Regions from separate parts of the Methylobacter sp. S3L5C genome, predicted to be linked through region 1. Evidence: riboswitches for the same ligand, from Rfam matches in the RefSeq annotation. Region 1 holds a riboswitch; the other holds the start of a gene.
The links. A riboswitch is a leader RNA that binds a small molecule or an ion and turns the genes downstream of it on or off. The one in region 1 is predicted to bind cobalamin.
Positions count from the first base shown of each region.

Region 1 (8,371 bases):
TATCCAAATTGAACAGCGTGGCGATTTCCATTTGTAACCCCGGAATAGCCTGATTGGGCAAACGCGTGAGGGAAACCAGCATGTCAACCAGCTGTTCGTTCTCGGGCGATTGCCCCAAGATATGCAAACCATCGCGAATTTGTGCCGCACCCAGTTCGCACAGATAACCATCCAAATCTTCGATCAAATGGGCAATGTCTGACCCTGCCATTTTGGTTAAGACAGTAGGCAGCTTGTTTTGATCATGATCATGCGTGTGGGTATGAACCTGCTTTAAAGGTTGATTAAAAATACTTTTTCCGGTCTGAATCGGCTTAAAAATAGCGGGTTTTAAAGCGCCGGTTACTGGCGTATTCTTGGGAGAAAGAGGGGCGTGTGAATGCGAGTGCTCATGGTCATGATGGCTGTGCTCATGCTCGTCATGTGAGTGGTCGTGATCATGATGCAATAACCGGGCTTGCAAATCCGCATTCAGATTAGTCTCTTTCACCAACTCCCATATTTGCTGCTGCAATAGCGGCAGTTTTGCGGGATCGAGTATTTCTACCTGATAGTATTCATCCACCAGTTGCGTCAATTGCGCCAATGCGCCATAAGTATCAGCAGTAGTCATCGGTGGCGTCAGATGATCAACTACAACGGCATGGGCCCGGCGTTTGGCCTGCGCGCCTTCGCCAGGATCATTGATAATAAAAGGATAAAATAACGGCAGGTCGGCTAATAGCGCATCAGGAAAGCACTGCTCCGACAGTCCCACCCCTTTACCCGGCAACCATTCCAGCGTACCGTGTTTACCAACATGCACAATGGCATCTGCTTGCCATTCATCTTTTAACCAGCGATATAAAGCGTAGTAGTGATGCGTCGGTGGCAAGTCTGGCTGATGATAAATAGCATCTGGATCCATGCCATAACCGCGCGGCGGTTGTAGCATAACGATGGCATTTCCCAACTCAAGCCCGGCTAAAGCCAGTTGACCGTTATGCACATAAGCTTCACCCGGGGGCGCCCCCCATTGTGCAATTATTTTCTCCTGCATTTCACCAGGTAAATCAGCAAACCACTCGGCATATTGCAATGTGGAAACACGGCCGACCGCATTTGCCAACTGTTCGCCGGTGAGGTAGGTATTATCGTAAGCACAACGGTCTATCAATGCGTGGATAAGCGCAGTGCCGTTATCCGGAAGATTAGCTATGCAATAACCATCGGCTTGCATGGCGTTTAAGATGTGCATTAGCGAGGCAGGCGCATCCAACCCGACGGCATTGCCGATTTGCGAGGCTTTGCTGTTCGAATTGGTAAACACAAAAGCAATGCGTTTATTGGCATTATTGAGTCGTTTAAGTCGTGCAAACCGCGCGGCAATGCCTGCAATTCTGGTGACGCGATCCGGTATGGGCGCGTATTCAATCAGCTCATTCGGCAATCCGCTGGCACTGGCTTTAAACGATAGCGGGACTGTAATAATGCGTCCGTCGAATTCCGGCAAGACCACGTTCATGGCGGCATCCAGTGGATTTAATCCGCGCGGGGATAACTGCCACTGTAATTCTGTCATGCCGCTGGTAATTGCTTGCAACACGGGGACATTAAGCTGTTCCAATACCGACACTGACCAACCTGCGGGAGTTATTCCACCGGCTGTAATCTCACCCATGGCAAACGCGGTGGTATTAATCAACACGTCGATATGCGTGCCTTGTTCATTACTGAAATAGCGCAAGGCGGTCGGCAAGGTATAGCTACCGCCACCCGCACGCAAGGATGAAGTAAATACAGGCAAGACAGCCAGACCGAGCTTTTCCAGTGAGGTAATTAAGGCATCGACAAAGCGGGTATTACCACTCATCCAATGTGCACGATAGAAAACTATGCCGACACTGGGACATTCGATATTGCGGATAGTTAACCAGTCGTTAATGTCGGCATTTTGCGGTAAATCAGGGTGATAAATACCGTGTTCCGGTAACGCTATCGCAGGTTCAAATCCCAGACCTGTCAACAAAAAATGATCGGACAGATAGCGTAGAAGCTGCGCCATATTAATACTGCCACCGGCTTGAAAATAAGTGAGTACCTGATGCAGCACATCCATTGATACGGTTGAAGCTGCCGCTAATTCAGGATCAGGCTCGCCCGTGCCGCTGATGATAATTAAGTGCTGTCCACTGCTTTGCACTTGTTTTAGCAACTCCGGAAAGCCCGGTACGCTACCCAGTCCGCCTAATACGCGCAACACAATGATTCGCGCTGAAGCCAGTTGAGGGATAAGTGCCGCCGGTTGTTGCGCTTCACTTTCCAATGTCTGTAGGTTAAAACCGCTCACTTGCGCAAAATCTTCAGGCAGTTGCCCTAGCGCATTGTGTAACACGGTTAAATCATTGGCGGTATGGGTCAATAATGCAATTGATGCGCTCATCGCTTTAAGCTCAGACATCACCCACACCCAAGCGGTGGATAATATGCTCACTCACTTCGTTACTACCTTGCAGGTGTTCTTCGACTATACGCTCCAGCACCGACTCATTCGTGCAGCTATACCAAACCCCCTCAGGATAAACAACTAATATTGGACCGTTTTTGCAAACAGCAAAACAGTTCGAGCGAGTTCGTTTCACTTTTAATTCAGGGCGACTATCGATTTTTTCACCCAGCTTTTTAAACATTGCTTCGCTTTGCTTGCCGTCTTGCGTGCAGCGTGAACCGGTGCACATCAATACATGTTTGGAATAGGTACGCATTATTTGTTAGAGACCTGATGTTTGCTTGAAAAAAATGCCATTAAGCTACCCAGAACCAACCAAAATACCACGTTGGCAAAAGCAGTTGCCGCTATAAAGAGATGAGCCAACTCAGCGGGTGCGGCACTACTGTGAACGTCGGGTTGCGGTGCGCCTATCCAATGCGGCGATACCAGCAATACGAACCCCAGTAGTTTATTTAACCTGGTTTTAGAAAAAAACAACAGCCACAGTCCAACGGTAGTCATTAAAACAGTCATCAACCACCAAAGCTGTCGATCATGTAAATTAGCAGATTCAGTACCGGGAACTTCCGGAGGCAAGCCCAACGAGGGCGCGACAAAAAAAACAGTGTAACCCGCCAATCCCCACAGCAAACCGTTACGCCAATGACTAACCGGGCCGCGTAGATTAATGGTAGCGCCCAGCAATAGCGCAAAACCGACAGCCAAACTAATATTGGTCACTGCCGTATAAACTGTTCGCTCCCAACCATTTTCGGGTTGCCATTCTACGGCTTCATGATGATCATGTATTTTGGTCTCTTTACTATCATCATGAGTATGAGTAGTAATAACTGTGACCGTTGCTTGCTTTTCATAAGCTTCAGCTTGGATTAATACTGGAATAACTTGAATACTCTGAAGAGCCGTCAATAATAAACCTGTCCAGAACCCTGACCATAGCGCAGAGACTACAAGTATCTTGAAGGTAGACAGGTTAAGCACATTAATGGCACGGAAAACTGGCGGAATGACGACCGTCATGCGCTGCATTGTGAAATTGTATCGTTTCAGAAAAACCTGCACCATACAGAAGCGCCAAGCCTAATATGCCGGCAAGCAGGCTAGGTAAGATGCTATCTTTTAAAGCATTTGAAAGGGATGGTGTATCGACGTTAGCAGTTAATAAAGGTACTAAAGACATATTTTTCTCCTGTGAAAGGCAATAATAAGTAAATAACACAATATTGATCGTGTTAAAAAAATAATTTGCAGAAGGAGAAAACAAAAAGATGGACACGGGAACAGCAATCCATCTGAACGCCCTCCGCGTACAAATCTGACGATCACCTTAGGCCGGTCTCCGGGCTTACAAGCGGAAATTATTCCAAAAATTTACGCCTTCCCATGAATGACACAGTGGCTTATGCAAATTTTCTACTTGTTTACCGTTGCGGGGGCAGCGTAGGTTTTGTTAGCCTTTAAAGCAATCTCACCTACTTCCCGTTTAAATTCTAAAGACAGACTGTCCCAGAATACCTAATGCGATTTTTACAACCGGTAGTATAGGCACTGAATAAAAAACTAGCAAGATTAGTTCATTATTTCAACAGGTATTAGCTCAATGAATCAGAATTATCAGAATCATTGAACCACTTTAATTGTGTCCGTAAAATTACCACATTCCCAACAATAATAAGAGTTGGCGTCTGAATCGTAAGTGATTTTTATTATTTCAAACAGCGTAGTTAATGTTCCCGTAAATATTCTTTGTTGCACCATTGTCCCTCGCTCTATCAATGCGATTGGTAAATCCTTATCAGCCCCATGTAATATTAAGTTAGGCGATTTGCGAAGAAAATATTACCCTTTCAATGTAGGATGTCTTCTTTATTTTTCCACTGAGTACAATTACGCAATCCACTCCCAAGCCAATTCTATTGCTCTTAAGCGCATCTCAAATCGAAGATTTGAAGTTGGCGAGTACTAAAATGTCAGGTGCGGAGCGCAGGGCTTTTCAGGCGCTTATGACATTAAAATATTACACAGGTAACACCCGATTAGCGGAGGATATTTGGTTGGGGTCGTTATACCGTTCAGTTAGGACTTAATGATCAAAGCACCTGAATTATTTGTCAGGGAGTGCAAGCGACTTGCAGTGGAAATAAATTAGGGGAAGAAAAGCATCCTGATGTGGCCCAGGCACTATAGGCAATGGCAGATTCTTACAGCCAGCAAGATCCGACCTTTCATACTTCACTGTTATATACGCGACTGACCGCAGCGAAAGCTTTGGAACAGTTAACTACCCAAGGCTTCCAAGCGGATCAACTACCATCACCCAGCACCATGGCGGAGGTTTTGAACCGCAATAGTTACCGACTACAAACTACCAAGGGCCAGTTTTTGCCTTGTCTTATTAAACGTATAAATAAACCGCCACAACTTAGCGCCATTTTTGCCCACAAACAAAAACAGTCCATCACCATCATTAATCATGTAATTTTTTTCTTTAGACTTGGCTGCCTTGTAGGTCACGTCTTTATTGATATTCTTAGCCATAGTGTGTCCTTTATTGTGTCTTTTTTTTGACACTATAGCAAAGGACACAATAAAGGACACACTTTTAGGTGAATACGGTTGTATCTGGTACCATTTCGTTGGACAATAAAAAACCCGCTAAGCCTTACGACTTGCGGGTTTATGTATTTCTTTGCACGGTAATAAATCCTCGAATGGTACCGAGGGCCGGTATTGAATTTATCCATAACTAATTGTTTATAATTAAGATATTATTTGAAATTTATAAAAGGTAACGATTAAGGTAACGTTTTTATTTTTTACCCCTCCCATCAAATTGTCTAAATTTGTTTCCAGATTTGGATATGAATTTGATATATCCATATTCTTAATTTTATTTATTTTCAGACTTAATCTGACGATTTAAGAGCTAAACCTAACTTTACCCGTTTTTGACTGCCTGTTATCGACCCAGACCAGCCATAGGACTTTAGTTTTTCACTCCCCTAAACCTGCCATTCGCGAAGATCAGTAAACGACCTACGAGAGTCAATCTTTCCAGATTTTTCAAATATAGACTTTCAGAAATTAAATTTCCAACTTATGTCGCTGTAAGCCCATACAGATAACATCCCTTGAAGGGATGGTATCTGTCAACATTGAAATTATTTATCTGAAAATCTATAGCAACATAACACCAGAAAGCCGACAATCGATTCTAGAAAACCCTTTAATACATATCATATAGAGGCCTTCGCAATTACGCTACATAAAACTGCTTGCCAATTAGCTCATACGTTTGCGGTGTCGTTTAATCAAATAGTCTTCTATTAAATAGTTTTCTCTCACTACTAATCTCTATTAAAAAGCATCAGAGAAGGTAAAAATAATGCCAACTCAAACTTTTCGGGATAAATTGATAAATAAGTTCCCTACAAAGAAAGAATAGTGATATACTTCTTTTCGTCGGGACATATTTAATCCTGCGTTCATTTATAGGCGAGGTGAGTTATGGTAGATTTGGCAAAAATAACAAAAGATGATGCAAAAGAAGCCGCAATAAAGTTTTTGGGTATTTTAGCTATGTGGACAGATTGTCTTTTTGATGGGAAGGCAGGTGCTCGACTATTAAATATTGATCAACTGGGTTATGAGGGTGGAGATATTCATTACGATGGATCTACAGAAGCTCTTGAGTCGTATATATTGAGTAGCAATTTAGCTGAAGCTGTTTTTGTAACAAAAATCGAACAGATTTTTGAATTTGCAAAATGGGGGACTGGGTCAATAAAAAATGAACTTGGTGATCACTTAATAGATGGAAATCACTTAATAGATTTATTAACAGAATTTGGATCGTTCCGTAATGTTTTTGAGCGTAAATCTGGCCGTAGATTAGGACAAACGACTCTCCCGTTTCTACCTTTTAAAGATGATGGAGTGAATAATCTTGAAGTATTTAATATCAAAGGGAATTTGATTTTAGATATTTTGCTGACCATTACCGATGCCGCCTATGCAAGGTGGAAGCTTACAGATTATCATCAATTGACACTCGAGGAAATAGCATTACTTGCAGGAGTAGGTATAAAAACTGTTAGAAATGCAGTGAGCTCTAAAGGACATGATCGATTAGTAATAGCAGCAGGCGAAAAATACATTGATCATGACGAGGCTTATAGGTGGTTGCTCACTAAGAAAGGTTTTACAGGTCCATTTTCATACGATGCGGAACCAAGTTATGAGTCTTATGAAACATTGGGGCAATTTAGACACCACTGTTTTGTTTTACGAAAGCTAGCAAATCTTGAAATTACGGATTTATCTAAGAGCATGGGTTGGGATGAATTGTTAACAGATGCCTACACAAACCTTGAAAATCTAGTCGCAACGGAATCGCTAGAGTTATTAACACCAGTATTACTAATGGCGCTGGGAAATTTTTATCAATCCCTATACCTAACGACCTTTGTGGTTGAAGGAAGCAAAATATTAGCATCAGTAGTCGCTGAACTTCGCGCTAAAACATTATTTAACTGACCTAAATAAATTAAGGGAACTGTCATGATTTTAACAAAACACACAGAAGTCCGAATACAACAACGTTGTATACCAGAGCTCGTTTTGGATTTACTCCTTCAATATGGAGAAGTTGAACATCAGCATGGAGGGACGGATTTGGTTTATTTTAAATCTAAAAGCTTTACCAAGGCACGCAAACACTTAGAAAATATGCTGAAGGAATTCGATAAAATGAAAGACACTTATTTGGTCAGGAGCAAGCAAGATGAAAACAATATCATTATTACGTCAGGTTATCTAAAGGGCAGTCCGAGGACAAAAACCAAGTGAATGTTAAAAATCTTGTTATCAGAATAACCTTAATTTAATCAAGTAGCATATATTTATTCTGCTATCCAAAAATCTAATTTTGTAGTAACAATAAGGAAGATATAGTGTCGTACGATTCAACAACAATAGCTAATGTACTTGGAAAACTTAACAAATCATATTTTTTACCTGATATACAACGTCCATTTGTTTGGGATACCGATCAAATTACTCGTCTATTTGATTCATTGATGCAGAATTATCCGATCAGTTCTTTCTTATTTTGGGATGTGAATGAAAAAAATACAGAAGAGCGAGAAATCTATAAATTTATAATAGATTTTAGGTGTGGCGAAAATCAAGATGAAAAAATAGATTTGCTAAAAAATGACAATATAACTTTAGTTATGGATGGGCAGCAGCGACTAACCTCACTGATGATCGGTTTAATAGGATCCTATTCAGATCGCCCAAAGAATCAGCGTAAAAACCCAAATGGTCCGATTAAAAAGGCACTTTACCTGGATTTACTTAAAGATCCATCGGCAGAAATGGAAGATGACGATAATCCTAAACAGACTCGCTACGGATTTGATTTTTTTGAAACCCCACCTTCACGTTATAGTTCTACTAAATTTTGGTTTAAGGTAAGTGATATTCTTGATTGCAATAAAGATACATATCGAAAACGTCGGCATGCTTTAGTTGAGCAAGCAGGATTACTATCAAAAGAACAACTAGATGTTTTTGAAACTAATTTTGAAAAACTTTATGATGTTATTTGTCAAGATAAGTCAATCTCTTATTACACAGAAACAAGCCCATCTTATGACAAGGTTGTCGAAATTTTCATTCGAGCAAATGATGGCGGCACAAAGCTCAGTAAGTCAGATATATTAATGTCAATGCTTACCAAGAACTGGACTACAAATGCACGGGATGAAATAAATAATTTGGTTCTATATTTGAATTCAGAGCTTGAAAGTAAAAATGATGTTAATCGAGATTTTATTTTAAGAACAAGTTTAGTGTTCTGTTTAAAAACAGATTTTT
Region 1 covers NZ_CP076024.1:2,777,773-2,786,143, forward strand. Annotated here, with positions in the region: gene KKZ03_RS12395 (cobaltochelatase subunit CobN) at 1-2,440, opposite strand, end outside; gene KKZ03_RS12400 (ferredoxin) at 2,433-2,744, opposite strand; gene KKZ03_RS12405 (CbtA family protein) at 2,744-3,511, opposite strand; gene KKZ03_RS12410 (CbtB domain-containing protein) at 3,474-3,671, opposite strand; cobalamin riboswitch at 3,804-4,025, opposite strand; partial or broken gene KKZ03_RS22050 (ISAzo13 family transposase) at 4,682-4,849, shown strand; gene KKZ03_RS22055 (Arm DNA-binding domain-containing protein) at 4,850-5,029, opposite strand; gene KKZ03_RS12420 (hypothetical protein) at 5,999-7,027, shown strand; gene KKZ03_RS12425 (hypothetical protein) at 7,052-7,339, shown strand; gene KKZ03_RS12430 (DUF262 domain-containing protein) at 7,444-8,371, shown strand, end outside.

Region 2 (8,371 bases), 370 kb from region 1:
TACCCATGAGTCGCCTCTTGATATTGAAATACCCGTTGCGCCCGTTTATTGTAAAAAAACTTTTCAATAAACGGATGCTGACAACTTAACACTGAAGCCAGCGTTCCAAAAGCAACCAATTGATTATCTGCCAGTACCGCGACCTTGGTGCATAAGTCTCGCAGAATATCCAAATCATGAGTGACCATCACTACCGTAAAATAATGAGCTTGATGCAATTCGGATAACAGGCTGACAAAATCTTCACTCGAAATAGGGTCCAATCCCGAGGTTGGCTCATCCAGTAATAATAAACCTGGCTCCAAAATCATGGTGCGAGCCAGTGCTACGCGCTTAATCATACCGCCAGACAGATCGGCAGGTTTTAACCAGGCATCATGATCAGCCAAGCCTACCATTGACAGCTTCATAAATACGATACGTTTAATTAATTCTTCATCCTTAAAGCCCAGTTCCCGCAAGGGGAAGGCAATATTATCAAAAACATTCAACACACTAAATAAGGCGCCTTTTTGAAATAACACACCACAATTACTACGCAAATGCAGCCAATGATCAGCAGTCACGTTTGTTAAAGATTGCCCCATAACAAACACTTCGCCCTGACTGGGTAATTGCAAACCAATGAGTTCACGTAGCAAGGTTGTTTTACCACAACCCGAGGCACCTACCAAACCCAATATCTCGCCCTGTTGCAGACTCAGATTAATGTCTTCATGAACAATTTTATCGCCAAAACGGGTGTAAACATGTTCCAAACGTATCGCATCGAATTGGCTCATGGCATTCCTACTCCCATAAATAAAATGGCAAATATCGCATCAATCATAATCACTACGGTAATTGATGCCACTACCGAATTAGTCGTTTCGCTGCCCAAACTTTCGGTGTTCGGTTTAATTTTGAAACCAAAATGACAGGCTATCAGCGCAATCATAAAACCAAAAACAGCCCCTTTACCCAAACCAATAAACACATTGAGTAACGGCACCACATTAGGCAATTTAAGAAAAAACTGCTGATAGCTGATATCCAGGGTATTTTGCGCCGAAAACATTCCACCTATCAATGCCGCTGCGCTGGTCCATGCACTTAAAAGCGGCATGACTATCGTTAGTGCCAATACTTTTGGCAAAATCAGCCGCAAAGAATGGGCAATACCCATTGCCGATAAGGCATCCAACTCTTCAGTAACGCGCATAATACCAATTTGGGCAGTCATTGAGGAACCTGAGCGACCCGCGACCAAAATAGCCGCCAATAAGGGTCCCAGCTCACGAATAATACTTAAGCCAAGAATATCAATAATATAAATTTCTGCACCAAAAGTTTTTAATTGCAAGGCCGATAGATAGCTCAGCACGACTCCAATCAAAAAGCCCACGAGTGCAGTAATTCCTAAAGCTCTAACACCGGCATCATAAATGGTAATGGAAATTTCAGAAACGGGAATTTCATGTGGATGGCGCAACAGATAACCAAAATCCAGAACCAGTTGACCCAACATGGTTACCAGACTCAATAATTGCGCCCAAAAGCCCCAAATTAATTGCTGAAAATAGTTAAAAAAACGCCTGAAACGAGACTCTACAGGTTCGGCAACAGGCATACTCTGCGCTTGCCAGCGCTCAAATAAGCGCTGATGTTCGGGTTTTATCCGTAACAGTTCCGGTATGCATTGTCCCCAAGCTTGCCAGATAATCAAAGCGACCATACTATCGAGTTTATCAACAGTAAGCAGATCCCATTGTGCCGTTTTATTAATGGCGTTGAGGCTTATTTTTTGTTGCAGACCAGGCGTTATGGCCAGGTTACAAAGATTCCAGCAGCCGGTTAATATGACAATTGACTGCGCATCATCACACGTAACGACTGTTAGATTGGGAGGTAAATCAGGACTTGCTTCAGTCTCAATCATGGGAGGGGATGACTTAAATAAATACTGTCGACCAGCTACTTAAAACAGTGAGATCATACAGATAACATCTCTTAAAGAGATATTATCTGTTGATATAAAAGTTATTTATCTAAAAATCTATAGACTGATTTAAACCGGTTTATGACCAGACTGAAGCTCAGGCAATAATTTGATTAACTTAACAATAACGTAACCGGCAACCCCATAAATTAAGGTAGCGCCCACATAGGACGGGTAATATTGTGCTATCCGTGAGAAATATTGCCCCCACGACAAGTCTGCATAACGACCTGAAAATAAATAGAAACTACCATTGGAAATGGCAAATGCGGCAGATGCGGCAGATGCGGCCAGTGTTAACAAACCGACAGACTTGGTCAACTCCGCAATTTTCATTGCTTTAAAGGTTGCACAGTAACGACCGGCAAGCCACATGACAGTATAAGTAGGAATAAGGAAGACATAAGCAGGCGAAACACACCAGCCGCTGGTACCGTTTTCAATAGCGATGGTGTCAATCAATGCCGCCAACGCCAACAAGAAGCCCAGCAAGGCTTTTTTACGATAAAAACCGGCAAAGAAAAAGACCGCTAATGAAGCATCAGGAAGATGCAGTACATCACCAAAATGATGAAAACGTGTCAGCGCCATCAACGCAATCAGGGCTATTGGTAAATACTCGGCATGCAGCCATTGTTTTATGTTCATAGTTTTATAATGTGGTGAATTAAAAATAAAGCCGTCCTTGGCGAAAGACTGTTAGTTATTATAATGGATTGAAAGAAAAAAGTTTCTACCTGCTGTGTTATAAGTATCAACTAGTTGATATTGTTTATCCAGTAGATTGTTTAATTTGGCGTTTAGTATCCAGTTTTTATTAATGTGATAAGCCGACCGTAAATCAGCCGTAACATAACCACCTACCTCAACAGTATTTTGTAGATTATTAAAGCGATTGCCTTGCGCCATCACATTAGCGCCCAGATCAAAAGACCCAAAAGTTTTGGATAAATCAAAAGCCAGGGTTTGATCAGCTCGACGAGGTAATCGGGCATTAGTCTCCCTATTTTGAGGGTTTAACAGGTTCATACTCAACTTACCGTTCCAGCCCATTAATTGGGTGCCAATTTCAGTCTCTATACCTTGAATTTGAGCTTTACCGATATTTTCTGCCGTAAAATTATAAGTGACGGGATCCATCGTTGGGGTAATTAAATTATCGATATTAGTGTGATAAGCCCGAACCTCCCACTGCCCCCAATCATGATTACCGGCAATTCCGGTTTCAAACGAGGTTGATTCTTCCGGCTTCAGAGTGGGATTACCATAATTTGGATAGTAAAGATCATTAAAAGAGGGAGCTTTAAAGGCATTACCAAAATTTGCCAGCAAACTAACACCGTAATTCCAGTTATAACGCCAACCTACACTCCCCGTCACATAACTGCCAAAAGATTGATTATCATCAAAACGTACTGAGGCATTAACAAAATGATCATCCCACAGCTTGCTCTGTAACTCGGTAAACACCCCAACATCATAACGAGAGTCAACATTATAAATTGTTGAACTGGTCACTTCATCCAGCCGATAATCAGAACCGGCAGTCAGTTGGTGCTTATCCGATAAAGTAAACTGATTGAGCCAACTGGCATTCCAGCGAGCAGTGTTAAATTGACTGGAAAATGAACCGCCTGGCGCAAACTGATCGCCATCATCCTGACTTTGCCCAAAACGCAGGGTTGAGCGCCAGTTTTTCATTAGATCCATACTGGCTGTTGTTCCGGCAACCTGCTCTATGAAGTTGGTTCTATCTTGATAATTACCGTCATAATTTGTTGTCCCTTGCGCCCGCATAAAAAATGCTTCAACTTCAGTATTATTTTTATCAAAACGGTGGCCAACGCGTGCGTTTACTGCCGCATTATTGTAACCATCGTTATCTGGCTGATTAACACCGTAAGGCCCCGGCGTTGCTTGCTGTGAATTAAAACCATGCGAACCTAAGCCTGACGAACCCAAGGTATACCAGTTATTTTTCCATTTACCGCTCACCGTACCGGCAACCCGGTAAGTATCGTAAGAACCACCACCGGCATCCAACGTGACACTGGGCTTATCTTCCTGACTACCTTTACGGGTAAAAATCTGGATAACCCCACCTATTGCTTCCGAGCCATACAAACTTGATTGAGGTCCCCGAATGATTTCCACCCGCTCAACCTGATCAATGGGGATAAATTCAAAAGGAGTGGTTCCCAAAGAGGCAGAACCGACTTTAATACCGTCAATCAGCACAAGAACATGATCGGAATTGGTCCCGCGCATAAATATACTCGTGGTTTTTCCGTAACCACCCTGTTGAGTCATATCAATCCCGGTGGTGCCTTTTAGCAATTCAGGCAAGGTGTTAATCTGTAACCGTTCAATATCCTTTCGGGTATAAACAGTGGCTGCAGTTGCCAATTGATTTTTAGGGGTCTCGGTTCTGGTTGCAGTAACTACCATATTAGGTAGTTCTAATGAATTATCTTTGGAATTTTGTTGTGCTTGTGACTGTGCATTAAAACCCACGAGTAATAATGAACCCGCTATAATTTTTTGCATGATTGTCCCCTGCGCCGCCCGCGCATAAAGATTAAGTAATAACAGCGGAGGACAACAGAAGCTAAATGAAAAACACGAAGGTGCGTAATCACTACGCAAAACAGCCCTCCGCTGTAGCGAATTATACTTTTAGGCCGGTCTCCGGGCTTATAAGTGGTGTTAACCTGAATCATCACCTTCCCATGTTGGTTAACACAGTGGCGTACTGATAATTCTTTACTTATATACCGTTGCGGGGGCAGCTTCGGATTTGGCATAGGCCTTACCGACTTCCCGTTTAACCATTGGATTTGACTATCCTCTGGAACCTTAAAGCAGAGCGCAATTATAGGGGGTAATCTTTATAATGCAAGCTGTAATGTTATTTTTCACGTTTATTAACTCTGACAACTGCTACAAAATACCGTTGAACGATTGGTCAGTCTTATTTCGGTTAAGGGTTGCAGGCAGTCGACACAAAGCAGTCCCTTACGACCATAAACCTTAAGTTGTTGCTTAAAATAACCGGGCTTGCCGGCTTCATTAACAAAATCTCGTAACGTGGTTCCACCTTCCTGGATAGCATGATGTAAAATAATCCTGATACACTCGGCAAGCTTTTGATAACGCGCCAGAGAGATCTTTCCGGCATGACGCGAAGGTAAAATACCCGCCATAAATAACGCTTCATTGGCATAGATATTACCGACACCCACCACAATATGACTATCCATAATAAATGACTTTACCGGCACTTTCCGGTTTCTGGATAAGGCATAAAGAAGCTCACCAGTAAAACCTGCCAACAAGGGTTCCGGGCCCAAATCTTTAAGTAGTTGATGCTCGGCTATCGGCGCTGAGGTCCATAGCACGGCACCAAACCGGCGTGGATCGTTAAATCGCAGCACCGTGTCGTCGTTGAAAATAAAATCAAGATGATCATGTTTACCAGGCCCCTGCCCGGTGGTCATAATCCGTAAACTGCCCGACATACCTAAATGCACCAGCATCGTACCGACATCGGTAGTAAACAGTAGATACTTTGCCCTTCTGGAAACTGACTTAATACGCAAACCCGTTAAAATATGGTTCAGTTCTTCAGGTACAGGCCAGCGTAATTTGGGTTGTCGAATAATAACCTGCTTAATCGTTTGCCCTTCAATATAAGGGGCAATACCACGGCAGGTTGTTTCAACTTCGGGTAATTCGGGCATCGTGATAGTGGCCTTTATTTTATTTTTGGTATGTAGACATTTGCCATGCCAAAGACTGCCAGCTCAATGTGACGAATGTGGCGCGGGTTCTTTTAAATTTTTTTTACGCAAAATATAACGCTCTGCAAGTTTTCCAGAGATGCGATTGCCATTATCATCCAGTTGAATCAGCCTATTTTCATCGACTAAATATTGCCGGGGAGTTGGGCTATTGCGTGGTGTTAAAACCAGGGTATTGCTTTTATTACCGGCAGTAAACTTCCCTTTTTCGGTAATTTCTTTTTCTGATTTACCAACGTATTGGGTAATCAACAAGTAACTGTTATTTTTGTTTAAAGCGAGTGCTGTTTTAATTCCTTGGCAATCATCACAAGGTAAAAAACCATAATAAATGCCAGGCCAATCAAGACTGTCTTGTGCGTGATGCCCGACATCATCCTTTGTTTCTGCCATTTCAGCAAAAACCGGCGTGTAATGAGAAAAAATTACGATAAAAAGAAAAAATTTCAGAAGCTTTTTAAATTGTCTACCTGCTATCATTTTAATCCTTGGCAAAAATCCTAGCATAGAAAAGATTTAAAGTAAAAAATCGAAGGCGCAGTGCAAGTTAAATTTGACCTATTAAATTATAAGTAACAAGTTTAAATAACGATTTATACCCAATCGATTATGATATTGTTTTTAACAATGCCTAGCTGGTTTTTCCATACTGTTTTACAAAAATTGGCAGCTTATATTAAGGTGTCAATCTAGACTGTTGGATTTAACGATAACTTAAATATGCCTTATCTATTACTCAATCTATTACTCAGTATGGTTTTGCTTGTTACTGGCTGCACCCTGCAAAAACAGGCGCAAGCACCTGCAATTTTAGCGGCAACGAATACCCCCTCAGCATTTACTATTCCTGACATTAGAGAACGAATGATCTATCTTGCCCGCCAGGAATGGGAGTTATTTGGCCGCCCGGAAGTTAATTATGATAGTGAACCGCCGACCATCACTTATCCTGATAAAGTTATCCACGGTCATGAAACCCTACCGCCTTTTTTTAGCCGGATATTCATGTATTGGTATAGGGCGACAGACTTACCGATAATCGGCTATGAAGGTGAAATCAGACCCTGGTCAGGCGCGTTTATTGTCTGGCTGGCCAGGAGTGCCGGCGTGCCTGAAAGCGATTTCCCCTCTACCGTTTTGCATTGGGATTATATTCAGTATGTGCTGATCGCTGGTTCCGAAAACAGCTTTGTAAGCCATCCCGTTAACGCTTATGCGCCCAAGCCCGGCGACATTATTTGTGCGCCACGAGGCGAAGAATTTATCCAGTCAATCCACAGTTATCAAGACTTAAGGCGTGGGCCTTACCACTGTGATTTAGTGGTTGCAAAACGGTTTGGTGAACTTGATGTAATAGGAGGCAATGTTATGGATGCAGTCAATTTAGCGCATATCAAACTGGATGGCGCAGGCAAGCTGCTACGCACAAAAGCCAGACCATGGTCATTGGTGATAGAACAGCGCAATTAAAATAGACCATAAAATTCTGTTCCATAACTTTATTTCAAGCATTTGCACATAAGTCCTGCATGCTATACTTGCCAGAAAACAGTGTTCTAAATAAAATCGACTTGCCTTATTAGCCGCCTCGACAGTCCTGACAAGCAAATATCATTGATCAGGCAGCCAATTTCAAAATTCCTATGCCTGACCATACCACAAAACCTCAACCATTAAGCTACCGCCTCAATTATTGGGCCAGACGGTTTGCCACACACAGCCCCTATCCTGCTTTCAGTATCGGTAACGATAATTTAGTATTCAGCGCTTCCAATAACCGCGAACACCCCCTCCCTTTGTTATCCATTAACTTGCCGGTGACGGTTAAAACAGGTTGGTTCTGGGATACCTTGATCATTACCCAGGAAGACGGAAAAATTTTTCGTTTTGGCGGTGTTGCCAAAAATAAGTCACAACAACTTCGGGTCACACTTAATCACCATACTTCGAACGCTTTTAAAGGTTTTTATCAGCAATTAGAACCCGCTTTACAACAAGCCATGCAAGAAGCCGAAGCACTTTTTTTCGGAAAACATTATATTCGGCAAGCGCTTGCCGAGCAATGGTTAAGCCAACATCAATTCTTATCTGACAGCCTTAAACGCAAAGACTGTCTTGATTATTTGACTAAAGAAGCATTGCAAAATTATCAACGAATAAGTCCACTCCTGGAACCCGGCCTTCAGCACATTAGCGTTTTAAACCACGCTTTTGTAAAACAGCAAGTCAGCCAATACCGCACTTTTTTTGATCAGGTAGAAAGTAATCCACTGACCGAACAGCAGCGTAAAGCCTGTGTGATTGATGAGCAGCACAATCTGATTCTGGCCGGTGCCGGCACCGGAAAAACCAGCACCATGATCGGCCGTGCCGGGTATTTAGTCAAAGCCGGTCTGGCACAACCAGCACAGATTTTACTGCTGGCCTATGCCAATAAAGCGGCCGAAGAAATGGACCAGCGCATTAAAGACAAATTGGGCATCGACAAACTGACTGTCAAAACCTTTCATAGCCTTGGCAAACATATCATCACTCAGGTTGAAGGCGAAGTGCCGCTTATTGATAAAATGGCCGAGGATGACCTGCTGCGGGT
Region 2 covers NZ_CP076024.1:2,404,585-2,412,955, reverse strand. Annotated here, with positions in the region: gene KKZ03_RS10710 (ABC transporter ATP-binding protein) at 1-782, opposite strand, end outside; gene KKZ03_RS10715 (MlaD family protein) at 1-7, opposite strand, end outside; gene KKZ03_RS10705 (ABC transporter permease) at 779-1,918, opposite strand; gene KKZ03_RS10700 (hypothetical protein) at 2,048-2,626, opposite strand; gene KKZ03_RS10695 (TonB-dependent receptor domain-containing protein) at 2,678-4,525, opposite strand; cobalamin riboswitch at 4,640-4,852, opposite strand; gene mutM (bifunctional DNA-formamidopyrimidine glycosylase/DNA-(apurinic or apyrimidinic site) lyase) at 4,903-5,718, opposite strand; gene KKZ03_RS10685 (copper resistance protein NlpE) at 5,782-6,171, opposite strand; gene KKZ03_RS10680 (DUF2272 domain-containing protein) at 6,499-7,248, shown strand; gene KKZ03_RS10675 (UvrD-helicase domain-containing protein) at 7,422-8,371, shown strand, end outside.
Region 2: it holds a riboswitch for cobalamin, as region 1 does, so the genes downstream of both, KKZ03_RS10695 (TonB-dependent receptor domain-containing protein) here and KKZ03_RS12410 (CbtB domain-containing protein) in region 1, are expected to answer to the same signal.